DNA from 2 places in the Streptomyces sp. NPDC055189 genome. Region 1 is predicted to be linked to the other one. Evidence: riboswitches for the same ligand, from Rfam matches in the RefSeq annotation. Region 1 holds a riboswitch; the other holds the start of a gene.
What was found. A riboswitch is a leader RNA that binds a small molecule or an ion and turns the genes downstream of it on or off. The one in region 1 is predicted to bind cyclic di-AMP.

Region 1 (9,233 bases):
CCATCGCCTGCACCACGGGGCGCAGCTCGACGGGCTTGCCGAAGGTGTCGGTCAATTCCGCGTAGGCACGGCGCAATTGCTCCTCGTCCGCCAGATCGAGGCGGACACCGCCGAGGTCGGCGCGGTGGCGCAGGTGCGGGGCGGTGGTCTTGAGGGCCACGGGGTAGCCGAGCGCACGGGCGGCCGCCACGGCCGCGTCCGGGTCGGGCGCGGGCAGGGCATCGCGTACGTCGATGCCGTACCGCCCGAGCAGCTCGCGCGCGTCGCCCTGCGTGAGGGTGGCACCACGCGGGTCCCCCTGCTCGGCAAGCAACTCACCGATCCGCCGGGCGGCCCCGCTCTCGTCGATGTCCTCGTACTCATGAACCTTGCCGGGCTCCGTGGCCTCGCGCCGCCACTGGGCGTACTTGACGGCTTCAGCAAGGGCCCGAACGGCACGCTCGGCGGCGGGGTAGGCGGGGATTCGACGGGCAGGGTCCACCGTCTCCGCCACCGCTGTGGGCAGGCGTTCCGCAGGGCGATTGGGGTCTCCCCTGCTCGAGCGAAGCCGAGAGCTTGGGGAAGGGTGGGCACAGCCCTCAGCGCCGGGTGCAGTGACAGGGGCGTCAGGGCGAGTACGGCTAGCGGCAGCCAGCGCCTCGGCAAGCCCGCCAAGCTCGACGTGCACCACGGCAACCGGCTTCGCCGGACACCCCGCGGCCCCCGCCCGCAGCGCAGATGCAAGCTCCTCCCCTTCGGGAGACGCGGTGGTGGGCCCGTCCTCCCCCACCCAGGGGATGGCGGTGACGATCACCGAGTCACAGGCATCGTCCGACAGGGCATCCACAAGCGCGCCCCGGAAGTCATCCGGGGTAGCCCCCGTGGTCAGATCCCGCGGAGGCATCGGCCGAAGCCCATCAGCAACACACGCGTCGTACGTAAGAAGCCCGAGCGACTCGGAGTTCCCGAGAATCGCCACCCGCGGCCCGGCGGGCAACGGCTGCCCCGCGAGCAGCAGCCCCGCATCCACCATCTCGGTCACGGTGTCGACCCGGATGACCCCCGCCTGCCGCAGCAGCGCCGACACCGTGGCATACGGAAGCCGCGTGGCCTGCACCGCATGCCCCGTGGGCGCGATCCCGCTGTGCTTGGCCCCCTGCACCACGACCAGCGGCTTCGCCGTCGCCGCCCGCCGGGCGAGCCGCGTGAACTTGCGCGGGTTGCCGATGGATTCGAGGTACATCAGGGCGACATCGGTGTCGGGGTCCTCGTACCAGTACTGGAGCACGTCGTTGCCGGACACGTCCGCCCGGTTGCCCGCGCTCACGAAGGTCGAAAGACCCGCACCGCGCCGGTGCAGGCCCGAAAGGAGCGCGATACCGATCGCACCGGACTGGGTGAAGAGGCCGATCCGCCCCCGCTCGGGAGGATGCGGGGCCAGCGAGGCGTTGAGCCGCACGTCGGGCGCCGTATTGATGACCCCGAAGGCGTTCGGCCCGAGGATGCGCGTGCCGTACGACCGGGCCTGCCGCACCAGTTCGCGCTGCCGCTCACGCCCTTCCGGCCCGCTCTCGGCGTATCCCGCGGAGATCACGACGAGCCCGGGCACCCCGCGCTCACCGCACTCGGCGACGGCCTGCGGCACCCGCTCGGCGGGCACGGTGACGACGGCGAGTTCGACGGGCGCGTCGATGTCCCGCACGGAGCGGTACGCGGGCACCCCGTCGACCTCGCTCCCCTCGTCGAACGCGCTGTTCACCGCGTACAGGCTGCCCGCGAAGCCCGCCTCGCGCAGATTGCGCAGCACGCTGCGGCCCACGCCGCCCGGTGTGCGCCCGACGCCGATCACGGCGACCGACCCCGGCGTGAGCAGCCGCTGCACCGACCGCGCCTCGGCGCGCTGCTCACGGGCGTGCTGTACGGCGAGCGAGCGGTCGGTCGGCTCCAGATCGAATTCGAGACGTACGACGCCGTCCTCGAAGCTGCGCTTCTGCTGATAGCCCGCGTCCGTGAACACCTTGATCATCTTGGTGTTCGCGGGAAGGACCTCGGCGGCGAAGCGGCGGATGCCGCGCTCCCTGGCGACGGCCGCGATGTGTTCGAGGAGGGTGGAGGCGACGCCACGGCCCTGGTGGGCGTCCTGCACGAGAAAGGCGACCTCGGCCTCGTCGGCGGGCGCGCTCGCGGACATCCCGCGTGAATCGATGCGGTCGAAGCGCACGGTCGCGATGAACTCGCCGCCCACGGTGGCCGCGAGACCCACGCGGTCCACCTGGTCGTGATGGGTGAACCGGTGGACGTCCTTGGCGGACAGGCGCGGGTAGGGCGCGAAGAAGCGGTAGTACTTCGACTCGTCCGAGACCTGCTCGTAGAAGCTGACCAGGCGGTCCGCGTCCTCGGCCGTGATCGGTCTGATCCGGGCGGTGCCTCCGTCACGCAGGACGACATCGGCTTCCCAGTGGGAGGGATAGGCCTGCCGGTCCGACGGGGTCTGCATGGGGCCCAGGGTACGGGTCGCGGGGGCGCTGCGGCCGGGGCAGGCTAGGAGTCGTCGAAGGGCGGGGCGCGGGCCCCCGGCATCAGGACGTACGGTCGACCGAGCACGGACCAGCGGTCGACGCCGTACGGACCGGCGACCGGCGGAGCACGCGCGACGGCATGAGACACTGGTCTAGACAACTGTGAGACATCCGGAAGGGCAGCAACACATGGCTGAGCGCCGCGTCAACGTCGGCTGGGCCGAGGGCCTTCACGCCCGACCCGCCTCCATCTTCGTCCGCGCGGCCACCGCCGCCGGCGTCCCCGTGACGATCGCCAAGGCTGACGGCAACCCCGTGAACGCCGCCTCCATGCTCGCGGTGCTCGGTCTGGGCGCCCAGGGCGGCGAGGAGATCGTGCTCGCCTCCGACGCCGAGGGTGCGGACGCCGCTCTCGACCGTCTGGCGAAGCTGGTCGCCGACGGCCTCGAGGAGCTTCCCGAGACCGTCTAGTAAAGACTGGTACTCATACGCCGAAGGGCCTGCCCGAAATCGGGGCGGGCCCTTCGGCGTTTCTGCGTCGACCCGTCGAATACTTGGGGCTTTCACCGAATTCGGGCAGCAGGAATTCCGCCCCGCCGAATAGCACTTCTTTGTATACGGCGCCCCTGTTAATGCCGGAGGCCCACCGTGTTTACGGCATGTTGCGGATCCCTCACACGATCACGGCTCACGGTCCGATGGCCCTGCGGGGGAAAGCGCGGCCGGTGCGCGGCCGTCGACCGTTCCGCGTGGGCCGCGGCGAGTGACCTGGCCCGTTCCGCGTCCCCGCGGGCGACCGCGTCGACGATCGCGGCGTGCTCCGCCCAGGACTCCGCGGGCGCGGCCGAGGACTCGACGACGTACATCCAGGCGATCTTGTGCCGGAGCTGGGTGAGCAGCGACGTGAGGCCGGGGCTGCCGGAGGACTGGGCGAGCGTCTCGTGGAACCAGCCGCCCAGCGAGCGCAGATCCTCGCTCTGGCCGCGCCTGGAGCGCTCCTGGCCGAGCCTGACGAGCCCGCGCAGGACCTTCAGGTGCGCCTCCGTGCGGCGCTGCGCGGCGCGGGCCGCACCGAGGGGCTCCAGGAGCAGGCGGATCTCCAGGAGGTCGGCGGCCTCCTGCTCGGTGGGCTCCGCGACGCACGCGCCCGCGTGCCGGCGCGTGACGACGAAGCCCTCGGCCTCCAGGGTGCGCAGGGCCTCGCGCACGGGGACACGGGAGACTCCGTAGCGGCGCGCGAGCAGTTCCTCGGTGAGCCGGCCGCCCCGTTCGTAGACACCGGAGACGATGTCGTCCCGGATGGCCGTGCACACCGAGTGCGCGGGAATGCGCATGACCTGACCTCCGCCTTAATCCCCGCGAAACGCGGTCGATCGACGCTTTTTCAGTGACTCTATTGCAGAGCGGCTGAATTTCCGATGGCTGGCCGAAATCCATGGATACTTTTGGCCAAAGGTGATGCGTGACCAAAGGCGAGGCATGGTCAAAGGCGGCACCCGAACGGCGAAAGCCCCGGCTCGCGATGAGCCGGGGCTTTCGGTGAATCGGGTGCGCGTCGCGCGAACCGCTTCGATCAGCTGCTCTCGATCAGATGCTGACGCCGTGCGAGCGGAGGTAGGCGGTCGGGTCGATGTCCGTGCCGTAGTCCTCGCCGGTGCGGGCCTCGAAGTGCAGGTGCGGGCCGCTGGAGTTGCCGGTGGAGCCCGAGAGGCCTATCTGCTGGCCCGGCGTGACCGCCTGGCCGACGGTGACACCGAGGGACGACATGTGGCCGTACTGGGTGTACGTGCCGTCGTTCATCTTGATGACCACGTTGTTGCCGTAGGCGCCGCCCCAGCCGGCCTCGACGACGGTGCCGGAGCCGACCGCGTGGACCGAGGTGCCGGACGCGGCGTGGAAGTCGATGCCGGTGTGGCTGCCGGAGGACCACATGGCGCCGCCGGTCTGGTAGCCCGTGGAGACGTACGAGCCGGAGACCGGGGCGACGTAGGTGTTCAGGCGCTTGCGCTCGGCCTCGCGAGCGGCACGCTCCTTGGCCTCGCGCTCCTTCTTGGCCTTGGCCTTCGCCTCGGCCTCGGCCTTGCGCTTGGCCTCTTCGGCCTTCTTCTTGGCGGCCTCTTCGGCCTTCTTGGCGGCCGCCGCGTCGTCGGCGGCCTGCTGCTGGGCAGCGGCCTGCGCGTCGATGCTCGCGGCGAGCGAGTCGCCGACGGAGACGGCCTGGGTCAGGCCGGTGTGCTGCGGAGCCGGCGCTTCGTCGGCGGCGAGCGCCGGAGCGGCCAGGCCTCCGATGACACCGGTGGTGGTCAGTGCGGCGACGCCCGCCACGTTCGCGGTCGTACGCGTGAGGCGGCTCGGGCGACGGTGCTTCCCGGTGGCACGGGTGAACGCCATGAAGCGGCTGATCCTTTCCTTCCTTCTCGCCTACCGGGTTAGCTGACGGGTTCGGAGCAGGAAGGTCTCCTACGAGTCCCTCACCTCACGGCAAGGTTCCCGATTCACCCCAAGGGGACATGTGGGTCCCCGGCTCCCCTGGCTCGCGCCGTACGGGGACTCGGCGATGACTGTCCGGTGCCGCGGGTGCGGCGTACTGCATGACGAACAGCCGGACCAGACGCTAAGCGTGGCGTCTTTCAAACGACAAACGGATCAGAGCTTTTGTAGCGCACGCCACAGGGCAGACACGTAACCTCCCTACTAATTCGGACATACGGGGACCCCAGTGGCCAATTCCAGCCGCTGGGGTCCCGATATGTCCTGACTGTCACTCAGGCTGTCACCCTGCTCAGCCGGTGACGACACTCACTTCGCCGATGCCGAGCGCCCTGACGGGCTCCTCGATCTGCGAGGCGTCACCGACGAGCACCGTCACGAGCCGGTCCACGGGGAAGGCGCTCACCACGGCCGCGGTGGCCTCCACGGTGCCGGTCGCGGCCAACTGGCGGTACAGCTGCGCCTGGAAGTCGTCGGGCAGGTGCTGCTCGACCTGGTCGGCGAGGGTGGCCGCCACGGACGCCGCCATCTCGTACTTGAGCGGGGCCACGCCCACCAGGTTCTGCACGGCGACATCGCGCTCGGCGTCCGTGAGGCCGTCGGCGGCGAGCGTGCGCAGGACCTTCCACAGGTCGTCGAGCGCCGGTCCGGTGGACTCGGTGTCCACGGAGCCGCTGATGGCCAGCATCGCGGCGCCCGTGCCGTCCGGAGCGGAACGCAGGACCTGGCCGAACGACCGCACGCCGTAGGTGTATCCCTTCTCCTCGCGCAGGACGCGGTCCAGACGCGAGGTGAGGGTGCCGCCCAGGCAGTACGTGCCGAGCACCTGCGCGGGCCAGACACGGTCGTGCCGGTCCGGTCCCACGCGCCCGATGAGCAGCTGCGTCTGGACGGCGCCGGGGCGGTCGACGATCACGACACGCCCGGTGTCGTCGGCGGTCACCGGGGGCACCGGGCGCGGCTCGGCCGTGCCGCCGGTCCAGGAGCCGATGGTGTCGGCGAGGACGGCGTCCAGGTCGACGCCGGTCAGGTCGCCCACGACGACGGCGGTCGCCGTGGCGGGGCGTACGTGCTTCTCGTAGAAGGCACGCACCGCGGCCGAGTCGATGGCCGTGACCGTCTCCTCGGTGCCCTGGCGGGGCCGCGACATGCGCGACGTGGCCGGGAACAGCTGCCGGGAGAGCTCCTTGGCGGCGCGGCGGCCCGGGTTGGCGGCCTCGTGCGGGATCTCGTCCAGACGGTTGCGCACGAGGCGCTCGATCTCGCTGTCCGCGAAGGCGGGGGCGCGCAGGGCGTCGGAGAGCAGGCCGAGCGCCTTGGGGAGGCGGGAGACCGGGACCTCCAGGGAGACCCGGACGCCGGGGTGGTCGGCGTGCGCGTCCATGGAGGCGCCCGCGCGGTCCAGCTCTGCGGCGAAGTCCTCCGCGGAGTGCTTGTCGGTGCCTTCGTTGAAGGCCCTCGCCATGATCGTGGCGACGCCGTCGAGGCCCGCGGGCTCGGCGTCGAGCGGCGCCTCCAGGTGGACCTCCACGGCGACGACCTGCTGGCCGGGGCGGTGGCAGCGCAGCACGGTGAGGCCGTTGTCCAGGGTGGCGCGCTCGGGCGCGGGGAAGGCCCACGGCCTGGCCGTGCCCGCCTGGGGCTGCGGGTGGAACTGCATCGTCGCGGCCTCGGTCACTTCGCCGCCTCCTCTTCGTCCTCGTCGGTGGCCTCGGCGGCCGCTGTGCCCTCCACGGGCTCGTACACGAGCACCGCGCGGTTGTCGGGGCGCAGGCGGGCCGCCGCGGCCGCCTTGACCTCTTCCGCGGTGACGTCCAGGACGCGCCCGACGGCGGTCAGGGCGAGCTGCGGGTCGCCGAACAGGACGGCGTACCGGCAGAGTTCGTCCGCGCGTCCCGCCACCGTGGAGAGCCGGTCGAGCCACTCACGCTCCAGCTGTGCCTGGGCGCGCTCCATCTCCTCGTCCGTGGGGCCCTCTTCCGCGAAGCGGGCGAGCTCCTCGTCGACGGCCGCCTCGATGACGGGGACCTCCACGTCGCCGGACGTCTTCACGTCGAGCCAGCCGAGCGAGGGAGCCCCTGCGAGGCGCAGCAGGCCGAATCCGGCCGCCACCGCGGTGCGGTCGCGGCGCACGAGGCGGTTGTAGAGCCGCGACGACTCGCCGCTGCCCAGGACCGTGAGCGCCAGGTCGGCGGCGTCGCACGCGCGCGTGCCGTCCTCGGGGAGGCGGTAGGCGGCCATCAGGGCGCGGGCCGGGACCTCCTCCTCGACGACCTCGCGCAGCTCCTTGCCGACGATGTCGGGCAGCGAGCCGTCGCGCGGCGGCTGCTTGCCGTCGTGCGAGGGGATGGACCCGAAGTACTTCTCGACCCAGGCGAGGGTCTCCTGGGGGTCGATGTCGCCGACGACCGACAGGACGGCGTTGTTGGGCGCGTAGTACGTACGGAAGAAGTTCCGCGCGTCCTCCAGCGTCGCCGCGTCCAGGTCGGCCATGGAGCCGATCGGGGTGTGGTGGTAGGGGTGGCCCTCGGGGTACGAGAGGGCGGTCAGCTTTTCGAACGCCGTGCCGTAGGGAACGTTGTCGTAGCGCTGGCGGCGCTCGTTCTTGACGACGTCGCGCTGGTTCTCCATGGATTCTTCGTCGAGCGCGGAGAGCAGCGAGCCCATCCGGTCGGCCTCCAGCCACAGGGCCAGTTCCAGCTGGTGTGTGGGCATGGTCTCGAAATAGTTGGTGCGCTCGAAGCTCGTGGTGCCGTTGAGCGAACCGCCCGCGCCCTGAACCAGCTCGAAGTGGCCGTTGCCGCCCACCTGCTTCGAGCCCTGGAACATCAGGTGCTCGAATAGGTGCGCGAGGCCCGTACGGCCCTTGACCTCGTGGCGCGAACCGACGTCGTACCAGAGGCAGACCGCGGCGACCGGGGTCAGGTGGTCCTCGGAGAGCACCACGCGCAGGCCGTTGGCCAGCCGGTGCTCGGTCGCTGTCAGGCCGCCGGAGCCGGCCTCGGCTGTGGCCGTGTGACCCATGGGCATGTACGTCCCTTCGATCGCTAAAAGCTGGAATTTCTGCCAGTCCTGACACTGTATGCAAGCGCGCTGACTACCGGCGAAGTTCCCGCTCCGCGCTCGGCGTACTCGTGCCCGAAGTCCGGGTCGTGGTCGGCGTTGTCAGTGGGACAGTCCACAATGGTCGGCGTCAGATCCCGTTGATGGTCGGCGTCAGATCTTGCTGATGCCCTGGCAGACACCGTGAAGGAGCCGCAGCAGCGATGGCCCGCCGCAGCACGAAGACCCCGCCGCCCGACGAGTCGTTCGAGGAGAAGATCCTCGACATCGACGTCGTCGACGAGATGCAGGGCTCCTTCCTCGAGTACGCGTATTCGGTCATCTACTCGCGCGCCCTGCCGGACGCCCGCGACGGCATGAAGCCGGTGCACCGCAGAATCGTGTACCAGATGAACGAGATGGGCCTGCGCCCCGACCGCGGCTATGTGAAGTGCGCCCGCGTCGTCGGCGAGGTCATGGGTAAGTTGCACCCGCACGGCGACGCGTCGATCTACGACGCCCTGGTCCGCATGGCCCAGCCCTTCTCCATGCGCCTGCCGCTGGTGGACGGGCACGGCAACTTCGGCTCGCTCGGCAACGACGACCCGCCGGCCGCCATGCGGTACACCGAGTGCAAGATGGCCGACGCGACGTCCCTGATGACGGAGTCGATCGAAGAGAACACGGTCGACTTCGAGTCGAACTACGACGGCCAGGAGCAGGAGCCGGTCACCCTGCCGGCCGCCTATCCGAACCTCCTGGTCAACGGCTCGTCGGGCATCGCGGTCGGCATGGCGACGAACATGCCGCCGCACAACCTCGGCGAGGTCATCGCCGCCGCCCGCCACCTGATCAAGCACCCCGGGGCCGACCTGGAGACGCTGATGCGTTTCGTGCCGGGCCCGGACCTGCCCACGGGCGGCCGTATCGTCGGCCTGTCCGGGGTCAAGGACGCGTACGAGTCAGGGCGCGGCACCTTCAAGATCCGCGCGACGGTGGCCGTGGAGAACGTGACCGCCCGCCGCAAGGGCCTGGTCGTGACCGAACTGCCCTTCTCCGTGGGACCCGAGAAGGTCATCTCGAAGATCAAGGACCTGGTCGGCTCGAAGAAGCTCCAGGGCATCGCCGACGTCAAGGACCTCACGGACCGCTCGCACGGCCTGCGCCTGGTCATCGAGATCAAGAACGGCTTCGTCCCCGAGG
Region 2 (9,233 bases), on a different contig from region 1:
GCTTCCGCACACCGGAGACGGCCGATGCCTGGCGGCTGTCGGCCCGGTCGGCGAGCGCGGCACGCTCGAGGTACTGGTCGGGGTCGGAGGAGAGCGCGAGCTGGACGGCGGGGTCGATGCCACCGCTGCGGTACTGCGCGGCAGCTATCGAACCCAGGCCCTCGCGCGCCGAGTTGAGCTTCTCCGTCTTGCGGGCCGCCTCGTCACGCAGCTCGCCCAGGGACTTCTCGGCGTTCTCGGACTTCTCCTTGGCGCCGTTGTACTTCTCGGTGGCGATCTCCGCCTCGCGGTAGAGCGCGTCGACCTTCGATTTGACCTCGGCCGGGCTGAGCCGTGGATCCGCGTGTCCCGTGCCGTCGAAGGCGGTGGCCGTGGCGGCCCCGGCAAGGGCGATGGTGGCGGCGGTGCGGGCCGTATGGCCACTGAGCGAGCGCTGTCTGGGCTTGCGGTGCGCTGCCACGAAGGGGGGCTCCTTAAGGTTCCGGCGGCGGACCGCACAGGGGAGCGGTCCGCCGCCGGATTCTCGGCGGTGGTGGCCGACTGCCGCCCCTGGTGCGGGCGGCGGTGGGGAGCCGGTCACCTGACGAAGGACGCTAAACCTCGCCGTCACGGCTTGGTGACGGATTGTGCGCAACTGACGCAAGTGTGCCGCCGGTGTCCGTATATGACCGCACGATCCGCCGGGCCGGATCCCCTTCGCGCGGGTGCGTGACCGATGCGGCGCTTGCGGCCCACCTGACTGCGGAGTGGTGATATGCCCCGGCTAGGCTCCGGAGCCATGGACGTTCTCACCCATCTCTTCGTCGGTCTGCACATCATCGGCATCGCCTCGCTCCTGGGCGGCTTCCTCACCCAGATGAAGCAGATGGGCCAGGGCACGGCACGCTTCAACCCGGCGATGCTGCACGGCGCGCTGACGATGCTCGTCACGGGCGTCATCCTGGTGGGCCTCAACCAGGCGGACGACAACCCGGTCAACAACCTCAAGATCGGCATCAAGATGGCCGTGCTGATCGTGATCCTCGCGCTGGTCTACGTGAAGCGGGACGAGGAGAAGGTGGACAAGGGGATGTTCGGCGCCGTCGGGCTGCTGACCGTCGTGAACATCTTCATCGCGGTGCTGTGGACCTGATCCCGCCCGACTCGCAGATCACGGAAACGGCCCTCCACGCGCGCGTGGAGGGCCGTTTTCCGTGAGTGATGGTCGTGACCGTCAGGCGGGCCGCACCACGCTGTGGATCGGCATGTAGTAGATCGACTCGGTGCGGACGTTCGCACCCGGCTTCGGGGCGTGGATCATCTTGCCGTCGCCGATGTAGATCCCGACGTGGCTGATGTCGTCGTAGAAGAAGACCAGGTCACCCGGCTTGGCGTCGGCGGTCTTCACGGTCGTGCCGACCTTCACCTGGTCCCACGTCGTACGCGGCAGGGAGATCCCCGCGGCCTTCCACGCGTCCTGGGTGAGCCCGGAGCAGTCGTAGGAGTCGGGTCCTGTGGCGCCCCACACGTACGGCTTGCCGATCTGCGCCTCCGCGAAGTTGATGACCTTCGCGGCCTTCGTCGCGTAACCGCTGTCCGTGTCACCGGAGCCGGAACCCGTGCCCGAGCCAGTGCCCGAGCCGGTGTCGGAGCCCGAGTCGGGGGTCTCCTTGTTCTTCTCGCGCTCCTCGGCCGCGGCCTCTTCCGCCGCCTTGCGCTTGGCCTCCGCCTCGGCCTCCTGCTTGCGGGCCAGCTCGGCGGCCTTGCGCTTGGCCGCCTCGTCCTTCTTCTTCTCGATCGCCGCGAGCCGCGCCTTCTCCTCGGCCGTCAGCTCCGAGAGCATCGTGCGCGCCTGGCCCAGCTTCTTCTGGACCGTCTGCTTGCTCGTCTTGAGGTCGTCCCGTGAGTCGCTCAGCGTCTGAAGGCTCTTGGCGGCCTTCGTGCGCTGCTTCGTCGCGGCGGCCTGCTTCGTCTGGTAGTCGTCGACCGCCTTCTTCTGGCGCGCGGTCAGCCGGTCCGACAGGTGATTCTGGTCGAAGTACCCCTGCGGGTCGTCGGCCAGCATCATCGTGGCCGTCTCGGAGACGGCGCCGGTGCGGTACTGCGCCGCGGCGAAGGAGCCCAGCTCCTGGCGGGCCTCGTTCAGCTTGTCGGTGCGCTCGGCCACATCATCGAGCAGGGTGTCGACCTTTTTGCGCTGTTTGTCGGTGCGCTCCTTGGCCGAGTTGTACTTCTGCGTGGCCACGCCCGCCTGGTGGTAGAGATCGTCGACCTTCTTCTGGACCTCTTCGAGGCTGGGCTTCTGCGGTGCGGACGGCGCCGCCTGCGCGCTCTGTGACAGCAGGGCCACGGAGGTGAGGGCCGCCGTCGTGATGCCGATGGCGGGAGTGGCGCGTAGGGCGGCAATGCGGTTCCGCGGCTTGCGGTGCGACGCCAAGGGAGGCGACTCCTTCCGTAGACCGCCTACCGGGTTAGCTGTCGGGTTCGGGCGGGTGGTTCCGGAAGGTTGCCCTACAGTCCCGTACTGCGTACGGGACCGATTCACCCCAAGTTCATCGTGGGTCCCCGGCTCCGAGGAGATCGAACTCGGCGGAGGCCACCCGTTCCCGGCGGGGTTCGCCGGTGGGAGTACGAGCAGCCCGCGCAGCACGCTAGCCAACTCGTGTGGTCCGTGTGAAGGTTGATGTTCGATATGCCCGATACATTTTCGTTACTTTACGAAGCTCTTGACGCGGGCACGTCGCGCTGAAGCGGAGAGTGATCGTCCGCGGGCAGGGCGTAGCCGGAGTGACGTGGCCGGAACCCGGAGCGGGTTGTCAGTGCGGCCGCCTAGACTCGGGAGGCGATGAGCAGCCTCTTTGATGACAGCTTCCTGGCGGACCTCAAGCCCTCGCGGGCTTCGGAGGAAGAGCCCCCGCCGCCGCCCGAGGACAACACTCCGGAGTCAATCCCGGATGATCTGTTCGACGGGAAGTTCGACGCGCCCACACCGCGGGACGCGCACTACCGAGGCGGGGCACCGCGCCCCGTGCTCGACCCGGCGGCCCTGCTCGACGGGCTGAACGAGAACCAGCGCGCGGCCGTCGTGCACGCGGACTCCCCGCTGCTCATCGTCGCGGGCGCGGGCTCCGGCAAGACCCGGGTCCTCACGCACCGCATCGCTCATCTCCTGGCCGAGCGGCACGTGCACCCGGGGCAGATCCTGGCGATCACGTTCACGAACAAGGCCGCGGGCGAGATGAAGGAGCGCGTCGAGCAGCTCGTCGGGCCGCGCGCCAACGCCATGTGGGTGTCGACCTTCCACAGCGCGTGCGTGCGCATACTGCGCCGCGAGTCGAAGACGATCGGCTTCACCTCCTCCTTCTCGATCTACGACGCCGCCGACTCCAAGCGTCTGATGGCGCTGGTCTGCCGCGACCTGGACATCGACCCGAAGAAGTTCCCGCCGAAGTCCTTCAGCGCCAAGATCTCGAACCTGAAGAACGAGCTGATCGACGAGGAGGAATTCGCGGGCCGGGCCTCCGACGGCTTCGAGAAGACGCTCGCCCAGGCGTACGCGATGTACCAGCAGCGCCTCCGCGAGGCGAACGCCCTCGACTTCGACGACCTGATCATGACGACGGTCAACATGTTCCGCGCGTTCCCGGACGTCGCCGAGCACTACCGCCGCCGCTTCCGGCACGTCATGGTCGACGAGTACCAGGACACCAACCACGCCCAGTACGCCCTGGTGCGCGAGCTGGTCGGCCCCTCCGGAGGCGAGGGTGACGACCCCGCCGAGCTGTGCGTCGTGGGCGACGCGGACCAGTCGATCTACGCCTTCCGCGGCGCCACGATCCGCAACATCCTCCAGTTCGAGGAGGACTACCCGGACGCGACGACGATCCTCCTGGAGCAGAACTACCGCTCCTCGCAGACGATCCTGACCGCGGCCAACGCCGTCATCGAGCGCAACGAAAGCCGCCGTCCGAAGAACCTGTGGACCAACGCGGGCGCCGGCGCGGGCATCATCGGCTATGTCGCCGACACCGAGCACGACGAGGCGCAGTTCGTCGCCGACGAGATCGACCGGCTCACCGACGCGGGCGACGCGAAGGCCGGCGATGTCGCGATCTTCTACCGGACGAACGCGCAGTCCCGTGTCTTCGAAGAGATCTTCATCCGCGTCGGCCTGCCCTACAAGGTCGTCGGCGGCGTCCGCTTCTACGAGCGCAAGGAGGTCCGGGACGTCCTCGCGTATCTGCGCGTGCTCGCCAATCCGGAGGACGCCGTCCCGCTGCGGCGCATTCTCAACGTACCCAAGAGGGGCATCGGCGACCGCGCGGAGGCCATGATCGACGCGCTCTCGCAGCGCGAGAAGATCTCCTTCCCGCAGGCACTGAAGCGCGTCGACGAGGCGTACGGAATGGCGTCCCGCTCGGCGAACGCCGTCAAGCGTTTCAACACGCTGATGGAGGAGCTGCGGACCATCGTCGAGTCCGGCGCGGGCCCTGCCGTCGTGCTGGAAGCCGTACTCGAACGGACCGGGTATCTGGCCGAGTTGCAGGCCTCGACCGACCCGCAGGACGAGACGCGCATCGAGAACCTCCAGGAACTCGCCGCCGTGGCGCTGGAGTTCGAGCAGGACAACGGCGAAAGCAACGAAGCCGCTGAAGGCGGCGAAGGGGCGACCGGGGGCGAAGAGAACGCGGACACGGACACGGACACGGATGCGGACCCGGAAGCAGGCGCCGGCACGGTCGCGGGCGCTGCGGGCACGCTCTCCGAGTTCCTGGAGCGGGTCGCGCTCGTCGCCGACTCGGACCAGATCCCCGACGAGGAGGACGACGGCTCCGGGGTCATCACACTGATGACGCTGCACACCGCCAAGGGCCTGGAGTTCCCGGTCGTCTTCCTGACCGGCATGGAGGACGGCGTCTTCCCGCACATGCGCTCCCTCGGCCAGGTCAAGGAGCTGGAGGAAGAGCGCCGCCTTGCGTACGTGGGCATCACGCGCGCGCGGGAGCGGCTCTACCTCACGCGGTCCTCGATGCGCAGCGCCTGGGGACAGCCTTCGTACAACCCGCCGTCGCGCTTCCTGGAGGAGATCCCGGAGGCACACCTGGACTGGAAGCGGACCGGTTCCGTCGGTGCACCGGCATCCTCCGGGCCCGCATCCTCAATCGCCTCCTCCCTGTCGTCGTCGCACTCGCGCACCGGGGGCGCGCAGGGCTTCGCCACGCGCCGCGCCACGGAGAAGCCGGTGGTCGCGCTGGCGGTGGGGGACCGGGTCACGCACGACCAGTTCGGTCTCGGGACCGTGGTCGGGGTGAAGGGCACGGGCGCGAACGCCGAGGCGACGGTGGACTTCGGAGAGCCGAAGCCGAAGCGGCTGCTGCTGCGGTACGCGCCGGTGGAGAAGCTGTAACGCGGGGCGGCGGCCGGAGTTACGAAGGGTCGAGGCCGTGGCTGCGCAGCCACGGCAGCGGGTCGATCGCCGAGCCGCCGCCGGGACGCACCTCGAAGTGCAGGTGCGGTCCCGTGGAGTTGCCGGAGTTCCCGGAGAAGGCGATGGGGTCGCCCGCCTTGACGGGGCCGCTGGAAACCTTGTGCGTGGAGAGGTGGCAGTACCACGTCTCCGTGCCGTCCTTGGCGGTCACGATCGCCATGTTGCCGTAGGCGCTGTTCCACTTCGTGGAGACGGTGCCGTCGGTGGCGGCGAGCACCTCGGTGCCGTACGACACCGGGAAGTCGATTCCGGAGTGCGCGGACATCCAGTTGATGCCGGCCTGTCCGTAGTAGGCGCTCAGTCCGTGCTGCTTCACCGGCAGCGCGAACTTGGGGCGCAGGCGCTCCTTGCGCGCGGCTTCCTCGGCGGCCTTCTTCTCGGCGGCGACCTTCTCCGCCTTCAGGTCGATGCGCTCCTGGGTGCGGCTCGCGCGGTCGGCGAAGTCACCGGCGTCCGCGGAGAGGTTGGCCAGCTGCGTGTCGAGCTTGTTGTTGGCGGCGGAGGGCTGCACGGACGCGGGGTCCGGGGCCGAGGCCGCCTGCGCCTCCTTCTCGTCGCCGCCGAAGTCGCCCACGGAAGCGGCGGCGATACCCGCGACGCCCATCACGCAGGCGGAGGGCACGGCGACGGTGAAGAGTGCGGAGCGCTTGGCCGGCGAGCGGCGGCGGGCCCGCGAGCGGGGTCCGTGCGAGCGGCCCGTGACCGGCGGCTCGTCGTCACCGGCAAGGGCGCTGCGGCTCGGCTCGACCGGGCCGAGTGAATCGGCGGGAGCCTCGTCGGGTGTGAACTCGTGCTCGGCGGGGGCCGGTTGGGCGTAGGCCTCGGGCGGCTGATCCCCGGAGGGGTGCGGCTCGGATGCGTAGGACGCGGTGTCGTACGGCGAATGCTCGTACGTTTCAGCAGCCTCGTACGTGTCCGGCGCTGCGGGCGTGTCCTGAGCTTCGTACGTCCCGAGTGCGTCGTGCGTCCCGGGCATCTCGTGCGCCCCGGTGGCCCCGGCCCCGTAGGCCATGTCCTGGCCGCCGGAGTTCCACGCGGTCGCGTCGTACGCGCCGGTGTCGAAGGCCCCGGTCTCCCACTGGCCGGTCTGCTGCGGCTGATCCCAGGCGGTGGTGTCCCACTGGCCGGAAGCATCGGGGCCCGACTGGGCCGGGATGTCGGCGGAGAGGTGCTGATAGCCGCCGGTGGACCACATCGCCGTGGTGTCGTAGCCGCCGGTCTCGTACCCGCTGGTGTCGTACGCGGCTTGGTGCTGCGCGGCGTACGGGTCGTAGTTCAGTGTCTGCTGTGTGCCCGTCGTGGACCACTGGCCGGTGTCGTACGAACTGCCGGGCATGTCGCCGAAGAGCGGGTCGGACGCGAAGGTTCCGGTGTCGGGACCGGCCGTCGCATAGGTGCCCGTGGTGTCGAAGCTTCCGGTGGAGAAGCCGTCGTATCCGGCATAGGCGCCGTGCTGGGCGCCCTGCTGGTCATACGCCGCGTAGGGCGCATAGTCGGCGGGTGCCGAGGCCGGGGGTGTCGAGCTCCCCGACGGGTGACGGTCGTTCACCAACTTCTCTTTCGCCTCGGCAGCAGGGGGCAGAGCAGTGCGGCGACTGTACCCGGCGGTATGCGGGCGCGACAATCTTCGTCAGGTTTCACGTTCTCAAGAAACGGGCATTCGGCCGCCTTTCGGTGCTCCGCGGGCACAGCTTTGGCCCTGCGTTCGAGTTCCGTTCGACAAAATCCCTGCTCCGCGAGGTGCGGGAACTGCTCCTCAGGCCACGGTCAGTCCGTTTTCGGTACCCGTCGCAGGGGTTCCCGGAGCAGGCAGATCCAGGGCCTGGCGGATTCCGGCGGCGACCGCGGGGTGCACGGGCAGGGCGAGATGACCGATACCGGAGACACGTACGTTCTGCGCGATCAGGTCGGGATGGTTGACGCAGGCCGTTTCGAGCGGGGCCATCAGCTGGTCCAGGTCGCTCCAGAAGCTCACGAAACGGGTCCTGCAGTCCGGCGCGGGCTCGCGCAGCTCCTCGATCACGTCCGAGCCGGGGCGCATCTGGCGCACGATGGGGTGCGCGTCGGCCAGCGGCACGACCCGCGTTCCCTCATGTGGGGTACCGAGGGTGACCAGCGTGCGCACGCGTGCGTCGCCGCGGAGGCGCTGCGCGTAATAGCGGGCTATCAGGCCGCCGAGGCTGTGCCCGACGATGTCCACCTGGTGATGGCCCGTGCGCTCGCAGATCTCCTCTATGTGGCGGCCGAGCAGCTCGGCGGCGGTGCGGATGTCGCACGTGAGGGGGGAGTAGTTGAGGGACTCCACGTGCTGGCCGCCGTGCTGGGCCAGGGAACGGCGCAGCAGGACGAAGACCGAGCGGTTGTCGATGAAGCCGTGCAGCAGGACGACCGGCGGGCGGCTCTCCGCGGGGAGCCGGGGGGCGTCGGGCGGCGGCAGTTCGGCGGCGATCCTGCGTTCCTGGACGATGCCCGACGGGTAGAGAAGGAGATGCCCGGCGAGGATCGCCACCTCGAGCGCGGTCGCTTTCAGCAGAGCCATGGAGAGTCCCGCCAGTCTGGCGGGCAGGAGAAGGCAGGGCGGACGAAAGGGCAGGACCCTCGTGATGGTCATGGTCGACCTCCCGGTCGGCACGCGAGAGGACGGCTCTGTCCCCCGTATGCCCGTAGTGGGGAGGCGTGGCAGAGGCCGTACGGCGGTGCGTGGTCAGCGCCGGTGGCGCCCTGCATACCGGCGCGATCGCCGATGTGCCGCACCACCACGGCGCGCAGCGGACGGCGCGGTGGCACGGCGACCTCGTTGCGGCTCCCCTTGCGCCGTCCCGGAAACGGTCCGTGGACCGCTGAATACGGGAGTGGCGCGCAGCGAACGTGTCCCATCGTGTGATTTCCCCCTCGCTCCACACCGTGAAACTGCCGGGTGCGAGATGCTGGGGATAACGTTCGTTCACTTCCCCGGCCGGTGCGGCACGGGATGCCAGTGCTCGGACAGATGGATATCGGTACATGGAGGCAGTGATGGGTGTGGCAGCCGGTCCGATCCGCGTGGTGGTGGCCAAGCCGGGTCTCGACGGTCATGATCGCGGGGCCAAGGTGATCGCGAGGGCACTGCGTGACGCGGGTATGGAGGTCATCTACACCGGCCTGCATCAGACGCCCGAGCAGGTGGTGGACACCGCGATCCAGGAGGACGCCGACGCGATCGGCCTGTCCATCCTCTCCGGCGCCCACAACACGCTCTTCGCGCGTGTGATCGAGCTCCTCAAGGAGCGCGACGCCGAGGACATCAAGGTCTTCGGCGGCGGCATCATCCCCGAGGCGGACATCGCGCCGCTCAAGGAGAAGGGCGTCGCGGAGATCTTCACGCCCGGTGCGACGACGGCATCGATCGTGGACTGGGTACGGGCGAACGTCCGTCAGCCGGCGGGCGCCTGACGCACTCCGCCCGGCGGAGCGGGCGCCGGCCTTCTTCGGCTTCCGGGCGGTGGTGACGCCGTCGGCCTGCCCTGGCTTCGGGGCGGGGCCCGCTTGTGAGCCTTGTGGCCCTTGTAGGCCTCGTGAGCCGTGGGGGCTATGCGCTGTGGGGCCGGGCGGCTGCTCGTGGCATGCCACGGCGGTGTCCGGCTGCCGCCGACCCGCGCCGGAAGTCCGCCCCGGCGCTGCGGCGGTGCCGCCCGCCCTGCCTCGCCCCCGCACGCGGGTGCGTCGCTGCCCCTCTTTCGCGGAGAGCGCGCTGCCATGCTGTCGCTCGTCGGTGCGGGCGGGTGGT

Region 2: linked by a shared signal. The riboswitch ahead of ACWFR3_RS12890 (NlpC/P60 family protein) and the one ahead of ACWFR3_RS09305 (M23 family metallopeptidase) in region 1 are both predicted to bind cyclic di-AMP.

What each region holds. Positions count from the first base shown of each region.
Region 1 covers NZ_JBSGSG010000009.1:77,766-86,998, reverse strand. The annotation lists gene ACWFR3_RS09325 (bifunctional acetate--CoA ligase family protein/GNAT family N-acetyltransferase) at 1-2,476, opposite strand, end outside; gene ACWFR3_RS09320 (hypothetical protein) at 2,521-2,646, opposite strand; gene ACWFR3_RS09315 (HPr family phosphocarrier protein) at 2,688-2,969, shown strand; gene ACWFR3_RS09310 (GntR family transcriptional regulator) at 3,128-3,832, opposite strand; gene ACWFR3_RS09305 (M23 family metallopeptidase) at 4,086-4,889, opposite strand; cyclic di-AMP (ydaO/yuaA leader) riboswitch at 4,902-5,065, opposite strand; gene ACWFR3_RS09300 (M16 family metallopeptidase) at 5,281-6,666, opposite strand; gene ACWFR3_RS09295 (M16 family metallopeptidase) at 6,663-8,018, opposite strand; gene ACWFR3_RS09290 (DNA gyrase/topoisomerase IV subunit A) at 8,255-9,233, shown strand, end outside.
Region 2 covers NZ_JBSGSG010000013.1:113,604-122,836, forward strand. The annotation lists gene ACWFR3_RS12880 (NlpC/P60 family protein) at 1-460, opposite strand, end outside; gene ACWFR3_RS12885 (hypothetical protein) at 779-1,132, shown strand; gene ACWFR3_RS12890 (NlpC/P60 family protein) at 1,214-2,416, opposite strand; cyclic di-AMP (ydaO/yuaA leader) riboswitch at 2,425-2,581, opposite strand; gene ACWFR3_RS12895 (ATP-dependent DNA helicase) at 2,825-5,386, shown strand; gene ACWFR3_RS12900 (M23 family metallopeptidase) at 5,406-7,016, opposite strand; gene ACWFR3_RS12905 (lipase family alpha/beta hydrolase) at 7,224-8,078, opposite strand; gene ACWFR3_RS12910 (hypothetical protein) at 8,144-8,311, shown strand; gene ACWFR3_RS12915 (cobalamin B12-binding domain-containing protein) at 8,483-8,899, shown strand.